DNA from 3 places in the Streptococcus uberis genome. Region 2 is predicted to be linked to each of the others. Evidence: predicted binding sites of a transcription regulator. Region 2 holds the regulator's gene; each other region holds the start of a gene.
The links. The regulator HrcA, encoded in region 2, represses chaperone genes, less so after heat shock. The targets are predictions, from matches to a motif close to TTAGCACTCNNNNNNNNNGAGTGCTAA.
Positions count from the first base shown of each region.

Region 1: a site for HrcA is predicted at 1,172-1,198, ahead of groES (co-chaperone GroES). Genes of this name have one in related genera too.
Region 3: a site for HrcA is predicted at 1,904-1,930, ahead of DQM95_RS06855 (ATP-dependent Clp protease ATP-binding subunit). Genes of this name have one in related genera too.

Region 1 covers NZ_LS483397.1:1,864,138-1,867,424, reverse strand. The annotation lists gene DQM95_RS09480 (ATP-dependent Clp protease ATP-binding subunit) at 1-1,093, shown strand, start outside; gene groES (co-chaperone GroES) at 1,235-1,522, shown strand; gene groL (chaperonin GroEL) at 1,568-3,196, shown strand.
Region 2 covers NZ_LS483397.1:1,604,922-1,608,208, forward strand. The annotation lists gene dnaK (molecular chaperone DnaK) at 1-93, opposite strand, end outside; gene grpE (nucleotide exchange factor GrpE) at 209-787, opposite strand; gene hrcA (heat-inducible transcriptional repressor HrcA) at 832-1,866, opposite strand; gene DQM95_RS08260 (glycoside hydrolase family 73 protein) at 1,996-2,583, opposite strand; gene DQM95_RS08265 (M15 family metallopeptidase) at 2,580-3,287, opposite strand, start outside.
Region 3 covers NZ_LS483397.1:1,320,966-1,324,252, reverse strand. The annotation lists gene DQM95_RS06855 (ATP-dependent Clp protease ATP-binding subunit) at 1-1,790, opposite strand, end outside; gene DQM95_RS06850 (DUF1797 family protein) at 2,045-2,275, shown strand; gene DQM95_RS06845 (amino acid ABC transporter permease) at 2,402-3,091, shown strand; gene DQM95_RS06840 (amino acid ABC transporter ATP-binding protein) at 3,088-3,287, shown strand, end outside.

The DNA.
Region 1 (3,287 bases), 260 kb from region 2:
CCAAGCCATCATAAAAGGTGATTTTAAAACAGTTAGCCAACTTTTGAAAGCTTCCAAGGCTAAGCCCCAGAAACCAACTCCTGTTACTGAAGAAGATATCATGTCTACATTAAGTAAATTGTCAGGAATTCCACTGGAAAAAATTAGCAAGGCAGATAGTCAGAAATACCTTAACCTGGAAAAAGAATTGCATAAGCGTGTTATCGGTCAAGAGGATGCAGTCTCAGCAATTTCAAGAGCTATCAGACGCAATCAGTCTGGTATTCGAACAGGTAAACGTCCGATTGGCTCCTTTATGTTCCTTGGACCGACAGGTGTTGGGAAAACAGAATTAGCAAAAGCTTTAGCAGAACTCTTATTCGATGATGAATCAGCTCTCATTCGTTTTGATATGTCAGAATACATGGAAAAATTCGCTGCTAGCCGTTTAAATGGAGCACCTCCAGGATATGTTGGCTATGACGAGGGCGGTGAGTTGACCGAAAAAGTACGTAACAAGCCCTATTCTGTTCTTCTCTTCGATGAAGTTGAAAAAGCCCATCCAGATATCTTTAATGTTTTGTTACAAGTCTTGGATGATGGACAATTAACGGATTCTCGTGGGCGAAAAGTCGATTTTTCAAATACAATCATTATCATGACAAGTAATTTAGGTGCTACAGCGCTTCGAGATGATAAAACGGTTGGATTTGGTGCTAAAGATATCAACCATGATCATTCGGCCATGGAAAAACGCATCTTAGAAGAATTGAAAAAAACCTACCGACCAGAATTTATCAACCGAATTGATGAAAAAGTTGTCTTCCATAGCTTAAGTCAAGAAGACATGCGACAAGTTGTCACGATTATGGTTCAACCCTTGATTAAGAACTTGGAAGAAAAAGGGATTACCCTCAAAATGCAACCATCTGCATTAAAATATTTGTCTGAAGTCGGTTATGATGTTGAGATGGGGGCAAGGCCACTAAGACGAACCATCCAAACAGAAATCGAAGACAAGTTGTCAGAATTCATTTTATCTGGTCAACTTAAAACTGGTAAGACTTTAAAAATTGGTATGAGCCAAGGTAAATTAAAATTTGATATGGTCTAAATGAAAAGGAGTCTCCTCAAAAAAGAGGGACTTTTTTTCTTGACTAATTTTGACCAAGTGATAAAATAGAAATTGGAATTGGCACTCTTCTTTAAAGAGTGCTAATATTTAATCAGATTCTTTTTATTGGAGGAAATACAGATGTTAAAACCATTAGGAGACCGCGTGGTCGTTAGATTTGAAGAAGAAAAAGAACAAACAGTTGGTGGTTTTGTACTCGCAGGCAATCATAAAGAGTCAACCAGAAAAGCAACAGTTGTTGCTGTGAGTGAAACTGGCATGCGTACGATTACAGGTGAAGTTGTCCCTCCATCTGTTACAGTTGGTCAAATGGTCTTAGTAGAAGATGGTCAGGTTTTAGAAGTAACTCATGAAGATGAGAAATTAGCAATTATTCGGGAAGCTGATATTATTGCGATTTTAGGATAAACAATCCTTTAAGATAGAAGTTAAGAAAAGAAAGAAGGATAAAAGATGGCAAAAGACATTAAATTTTCAGCAGATGCGCGTGCAGCAATGGTGCGTGGGGTAGATATTTTAGCAGATACTGTAAAAGTAACTTTGGGCCCAAAAGGTCGTAACGTTGTTCTTGAAAAAGCATTTGGTTCACCACTAATCACAAATGACGGGGTAACCATTGCAAAAGAAATTGAATTAGAAGACCATTTCGAAAATATGGGAGCTAAATTGGTTTCAGAAGTTGCTTCAAAAACCAATGATATCGCAGGAGATGGAACAACTACAGCAACAGTATTAACTCAAGCAATTGTCCGAGAAGGGTTAAAAAATGTCACTGCAGGGGCTAATCCAATTGGCATTCGTCGCGGTATTGAAAAAGCAACATCAGCCGCAGTTGAAGAATTAAAAGCTATTGCCCAACCAGTTTCCGGAAAAGAGGCTATTGCCCAAGTAGCTGCCGTGTCATCACGTTCAGAAAAAGTTGGGGAGTATATCTCAGAAGCCATGGAACGTGTAGGCAATGATGGTGTTATCACAATTGAAGAATCACGTGGTATGGAAACAGAACTTGAAGTGGTTGAAGGGATGCAATTTGACCGCGGATACTTATCACAATATATGGTAACAGATAATGAAAAAATGGTTGCTGATCTTGAAAACCCATTTATCTTAATCACAGATAAAAAAGTATCAAATATTCAAGAAATTTTACCGTTATTGGAAGAAGTGCTTAAAACCAGTCGTCCCCTTCTCATTATTGCAGATGATGTTGATGGTGAAGCTTTGCCAACACTTGTTTTAAATAAAATTCGTGGAACATTCAACGTTGTTGCTGTTAAAGCCCCTGGCTTTGGCGATCGCCGTAAAGCCATGCTAGAAGATATCGCTATCTTGACAGGTGGAACAGTTATTACTGAAGATTTAGGTTTAGACCTTAAGGATGCAACAATTGCTACGCTCGGTCAAGCAGCTAAAGTGACTGTAGACAAGGATTCCACAGTTATTGTTGAAGGTGCTGGCTCTGCGGAAGCAATTGCTAACCGTGTTGGATTGATCAAATCACAGTTAGAAACAACAACTTCTGAGTTTGATCGTGAAAAATTACAAGAACGTTTGGCTAAGTTAGCTGGTGGTGTGGCAGTTATTAAAGTAGGTGCTGCAACAGAAACAGAACTTAAAGAAATGAAATTACGCATTGAAGATGCCCTTAATGCAACTCGTGCAGCAGTTGAAGAAGGTATTGTATCAGGTGGTGGAACAGCACTTGTTACGGTTATTGACAAAGTGGCAGCCTTAGAACTTACTGGCGATGAAGCAACCGGACGTAACATTGTCCTTCGTGCTCTCGAAGAACCAGTTCGTCAAATTGCTTATAATGCTGGTTATGAAGGATCAGTTGTCATTGATAAATTGAAAAATAGTCCAGTTGGAACAGGATTCAATGCTGCAACAGGTGACTGGGTAGATATGATTGAAACAGGTATCATTGACCCTGTCAAAGTTACTCGCTCAGCTCTTCAAAATGCTGCTTCAGTTGCAAGTCTCATCTTAACAACTGAAGCTGTTGTGGCTAATAAACCAGAACCAGCTGCCCCAGCAATGCCAGGAGGAATGGACCCAAGCATGATGGGTGGAATGATGTAATTCTTTAAAATATTGAATAGAAAAAAAGCCTAGATAGAAGTCTATCTGGGCTTTTTTAATTTTTTTAAAATTATAGCAAAAGCTTTTGTTG
Region 2 (3,287 bases):
TTCTGGATTTGCGATGATTTTGCTTTCAGTTCCTTCAAGAACTGCGACAGCTGAGTTAGTTGTACCTAAGTCAATACCAATAATTTTTGACATGTTTTTTTACCTCTTATATTTTCTTATACTAGTCTAGTTTAACGACTTGGCGGTCGAATCAGTGTTTTTTGTTTTTAGAGCTCAGTACCTTCGCAATGGCTGAGCAGGAAAAGCTTTAATTGTAGACAACAACCATGGCTGGTCTTAACAAACGTTCATGGAGCTTATAACCTTTTTGGAAGACCTGTGCAATGGTATCTGCTGGATGTTCTTCATCAGCTGGTAGTGTTTGAACTGCCATATGAATATTATGATCAAAGGTTTCTAATGGTACTTCTTCAATCCCTTCTTCTTTCAGGGCTTGAATTAAACTTTCTTGCACCATTTCTATTCCTTTTTTAACATCATCTGTCAACCCTTCCACAGCTAGAGCACGCTCAAGATTGTCTAAACTTGGTAAGATTTTTTTGGCTAAATCCTGTGAACGAAATCGTTGCAAGGATTGACGTTCCTCATTTGCTCTGCGTTGAATATTTTGCATTTCAGCATGAGCACGAAGGTATTTGTTTTCAAACTCTTCGGCACGTTCATTTGCGATTTCTAATTCAGATTTTTCGTCAACTTCTGAATTGTCATCGTTCGTTTTCTTTTCGTCAGCTTTTTCATCAAGGTTTTCAGCTGAGGTTTCAGGATTTTCCTCAATGATTTCTTCAAGGTCATCTTTTTTGATGTCTTCTTCATGTTTATGTGACATGGAAGCACCTCTTTCTCTCTTATTTTCTTTTCTAATTAACTTCTCTAATTAACTTCGTAATGATTACTGTTTAGGTAACGATAGTAATCCCTTAGCTTAATTGCTAAGATACGTCCCATCACATTGATTAAACTAACATTCCGACGATAATTCATATCAATAGGTCCAATTAAGCTTAGCAAGCCAAAACCACGATAGGGAATTAAAAATTTGTAGGTCAACAAACTCAGATTTGCTAGTGCTGGTTCATTACTGTCAGCAACCTGAACTGTTGCCATCTCATTTTCAGACATTCCTTGCCGTATCGTAAAGGCTAGATGTTGTTCATTATTTAAAAACTGGTAAGTGTCAAGACCAGCATACTCCAATGCATTGACCTTACCTGAAACAAAAATACTTTCTTGGAATAACTCCCGAAAAATGTATTCAAATAAATCCAAAACATTATCTGTAACGGTGAAATACTTCTGTAAAATTTGAGGTATCTCTGTTCTTAATTTATAATGGACATCCATCAGATTTCTACCTAGCAGGCGTTCATCAACAATTTCCTTAATTTTAACCAAGTCTCTGGTTAAAAAATTTTTGGGAATGGCGAATTGAACTGTTTGAGGTTTTGATTCATCCAAATTCAATACTGCTAAGGCATCATGATTAGAGAGTTGAACAATATCAAAAGCCGTCAGTTTTTGATGGGATGGTTCAACATCTAAGATAGCTACCGAGTAGTGCGTCATATCTGCTAAAACTTGACTTGCTTTTGCTAAAATATCTTCTAAGCGAAAAGCTTCAAAATCAAAAGCTTTAACCAATTGATAGATGTCACTCTCATCGACACTATCGAGGCTTAAGGAATGTTCGACAAAATACTTAAATCCAGCAGGACTTGGCATTCTTCCACTTGACGTGTGAGCTTTTTCCAAAAGCCCTAATTTTTCAAGCTTTGCCATTTCATTTCGAATAGTGGCACTGCTTGTTTCAATACTAGCTTGAAGCGCTTTGGAACCCACAGGTTCATGCGTTTGTGTAAACAAGTCAATAATCAGATTTAAAATCTCATTTTGGCGTTCCGTTATCACCAGCACTCCCCCTTTCGTTTAGCACTCTGATAATAAGACTGCTAACTTATATTTCCATTATACTCTATAAAAAAATACTGTCAAGGAAAAAACACAAAAAATTAGCACTCTTTTCTTAGAGTGCTAATTTTACCGATCATATTGCGTTAAATCATTTTCTTCTATTGTTTTGATCAATTTATCAGAATAATTTTTATCATATGAATAAAGATAATCCTCGATAGCTTGAGCAGGTCCTTTATAACCTTCTGAAGTTGCAAGTGTACGATAGAAGTGTTTGTCCCAAACATCACCAGACCTTAGGGTAAGGAAATAATCACGAATAGCGGCTTCCCAATCTTTATATTGGATGAAACGGACCTTGCTAGAGACAGGATGATTACCTAAGGGTCTATTGGTGACTAAGGTTACTCCGTCTTTTCCAGGTCTTGATTCTATTGCAAAAAGGTTATGATAGCGAGAGGCCAAAAGGGTTTGCCCACTTTGACTTTCTAGAACCGCTTGACCAATGATAATGGACGGCCTAATGCCATAAGCTTTTGCATAAGGCTTAATCTCGTTAGCAATTGTTGTGATAAATTCTTTTTTAGAATAGGGTACTGTCACCAATTTCCCAGCTTGACTAGCTTGACTGTTCACAATTAAAGGAGTAACCAAAAGAAAAAGAAAAGTCAAAAATATACCTATGAAATAGGAAAAAGTCAGTCGATTTCTCATTTTTTCTCCTTCAATAACTTAATATACTCTTCTAATGATATTTGATGCTTGCTGATATAAGCTGCTGATTTTTTTCCAACATAGCGAAAATGCCAATCTTCATAGCCGACTCCGGTTGACTCCTGTTTCCCATCTGGAAAGCGCAAGATAAAACCATATTTAGGAGCTAAAGCAGTCACTTGTTTGACAGTTTCGACATCACTCTGATTTAATGCATCTACTGTACTCATATCAATCGCAAGGCCTGTTTGATGTTCGCTTGATCCAGCCGGTTGTGAGTAGGTTTGGACAATAGCTTCCGCAGCCTCTTGCGTTAAACTCGGATCATTAGCCATTTCCTGAGACACATAAGATTGATAAAGCTCCGCTTGATAGGCAACGCTTCGATAACCAGAAATCAGATGCTCTTGAGCATTCACTGCCTGGGCGGCAGCAAGAAACTCTGCAGTAGCATCAGCAATCCGTTTATCGACAGAGATGCCATTAATGTCAACTAACTCAGGATTCATTTCCTCTTTTGGATGATCTCGATTAACTAGAACCAAGTCCCAATCATCAATGGAAACGTTTGGCAAATCCTTTTGAGAATCTTGCTTAGCTACTGTCTGTTTTTGCAAGGTTTCTTTTTGAGTAGTCTTTGCCGGCTCTTTTTCAGCCTTTATATAGTAGAAAAGACAAAAAATAAAGAGCAAAATAACCGACAG
Region 3 (3,287 bases), 280 kb from region 2:
ATAGTGTCCTTAAAGCTCACAGTTCGACCTTGTCCATCCGTTAAGCGACCATCATCCAAAACTTGTAAGAACATATGCATCACATCAGGATGAGCCTTCTCAACTTCATCCAGAAGTATAAGTGAGTATGGGTTCCGTCTAACTTTTTCTGTCAGCTGACCAGCTTCCTCATAACCAACATATCCTGGAGGCGCTCCTACCAATTTAGCAACAGCATGTTTTTCCATGTATTCCGACATGTCAAATCGAATCATATTATCAGCAGATCCAAAAAGTTCAATAGCCAATTGCTTAGAAAGCTCTGTTTTACCAACACCAGTCGGTCCAACGAAAAGGAAAGAACCAATAGGACGATTAGGGCTACCAAGTCCGACACGATTACGTCGAATAGCTTTTGCAATCTTTTCAACCGCATCATCTTGACCGATGACATGCGCTTTAAGATCATCTGATAAGTTGACCAATTGGGATTGTTCTTTTTCCTTTAAATCGCCAACTGGAATATTGGTTTTTTGTTCAACAATGGCTTCAATTGTTTTTTCTGTGATAATAGGCGTGTCTTCGTCGTCTACCTTTTGTTTTTGCAATTCTTTGTATTTTGCAATTTGGTCTCTGAAGTAAGCTGCGCGTTCAAAATCTTCATCCCTAGTGGCTTGCGCTTTTAAGTTTTCAGCTTCGACTAATCTCTTATCAATCTCTTTGGGATCAACAAAGTTTAATGTCAAGTTCATTTTAGAACCGGCTTCGTCGAGCAAATCAATGGCTTTATCGGGAAGGAAACGATCCTGAATATACCTATTAGAAAGGTGAGCAGCAGCTTCGATAGCATCTTGACTGTATTTCACATGATGGTAATCTTCATATTTGCTTTGAATCCCTTTTAAAATAGTGATGGTTTCCTCAACTGAAGGTTCATCAACTTTAACTGGCTGCATACGTCTTTCGAGTGCTGCATCTTTTTCAATGATCCGATATTCATTCAACGTCGTTGCACCAACCAGTTGTAATTCTCCACGAGCAAGGGCAGGTTTTAAAATGTTACCAGCATCCATATTGCCATCGCCTGCACTACCAGCACCGACAATCTCATGAATTTCGTCAATAAATAAAATGACATCTTGGCGATTTCGGATTTCTTCCATTAGTTTTTGCATGCGTTCTTCGAACTGACCACGAATGCCAGTTCCTTGAACTAAACTGACTACATCTAATCGAATGACTTGTTTGTGTTGTAATTTATGTGGAACATCCCCATCTACAATTTTTTGAGCTAAACCCTCCACAACTGCAGTTTTACCAACACCAGGTTCCCCAATAAGGACAGGGTTATTTTTAGTCCGTCGATTTAGAATTTCAATGACGCGAACAATCTCATCATCGCGTCCGATAACAGGATCAATATCACCTCTTCTGGCAATATCAGTTACATTGATACCGAATTCTTCTAAAAGGCCATTTGGTTTTTGCGTTTGAGCAGCTTGAGCCTGGGACCCGTTGTATCCTCCACGGTGTCCCCCATTACCTTGTCCGCCTCCAGATTGAGTTGGTGGCGTGTTAGGCAATTGACCAAATGCCCTGAAATTGTTGAGATCACCAAAAAAGTCATCAAAGAATGGATTTATCGAATCTTGTTGTGGTTTCCCATTTTGACCACCTAGGATAGGATTATTAGTATCTGTTTTCATGATTTGATAACAATTTTGACAAAGATCTACCTGTCTTTGTTTTCCATTCACATTCGTATATAGATGAATAGTTGCTTCATTTAATTTACAATTTTGACAAAGCATAATATACCTCCAAAGGTCAGAATAAAAGTCAAAACATTTAGTCAAAAATGGTCAAACTTTATACTCATATTATAGCACCTCCAAAAAGGAAATCAAGTAAAAAGTTCAGAATTTTAGCACTTAGTGACTTAGAGTGATAATTGTATTTTCGATTGAAAAAGGGCATAAAATTCAAGAAAAATAGTTATTTTAGTGTTTGTTTAGTTATTTTTATGTTAAAATAATAGGGATAATAAACGAATAGGAGAACGGAAATGGAATCACATTTAGTGAGAATCATCAATCGTTTAGAATTGATGGTCAACGATGGTGGCAACTTAAAAAGAAATTTTGAACGTGAGGGTGTTGTCGTTGCGGAAGTTTCTTTTGCAAATGATCCTGAAAATGGACCAGTCTTTACCTTGCGCGATGTAGAAGCACGTGAATCATATTCATTTGATAGTATTGATTTAATTGCAATGGAAATTTACGATTTATTATACTAAGAAAATAGACTAAGATTGAGCTTACTTGGGTAAGCTTTTTTTTATGTCAAAAAACGTTGTATTTTTATTCATAAGATGTTATAATTATTTCTATTATTTTAAAAAATTAGATTGTAGGATGATAGAATGAATTTTTCTTTTTTGCCTGAATATTGGGCTTATTTCAACTATGGTGTCATAGTCACAATAATGATTTCTGCCTGTGTCGTTTTTTTTGGCACGATTATTGGGGTTTTGATCACTTTTGTCAAGCGTAGTTCATTTACTCCCTTGAAGTGGTTAGCCAATTTTTATGTTTGGATTTTTCGTGGCACTCCAATGGTTGTACAGATTATGATTGCATTTGCATGGATGCATTTTAATAATATGCCAACTGTCAATTTTGGTGTTTTGGATTTAGATTTTTCAAGGTTATTGCCAGGTATTATTATCATTTCATTAAATAGTGGAGCCTATATTTCTGAAATTGTACGTGCTGGAATTGAAGCTGTTCCAAAAGGACAACTTGAAGCGGCATATTCGTTAGGAATTAGACCGAAAAATGCAATGCGTTATGTTATTTTGCCACAAGCCTTTAAAAACATTTTACCTGCTTTAGGAAATGAATTTATTACAATCATCAAAGATAGTGCACTTTTACAAACTATCGGTGTCATGGAGTTGTGGAATGGGGCTCAAACAGTAGTAACGTCAACCTATTTACCAATTACACCATTGTTATTTGCGGCATTTTACTATTTGATGGTGACAACGGTTTTATCCTATTTATTAACGATTTTAGAAAACAAGATGGGACAAGGAGTTAAAAAAGCATGAGTGATACACTAATTCATATTGAAAACCTCCATAAATACTTTGGGAAAAATGAGGTTTTAAAAGGGATTGATTTAAGGATCGAACAAGGCGAAGTATTAGTCATTATTGGTCCCTCTGGATCAGGAAAATCAACACTGCTTAGAAGTATGAATCTTCTTGAAGAACCGACCAAGGGACGCATTACCTTTGAAGGAAT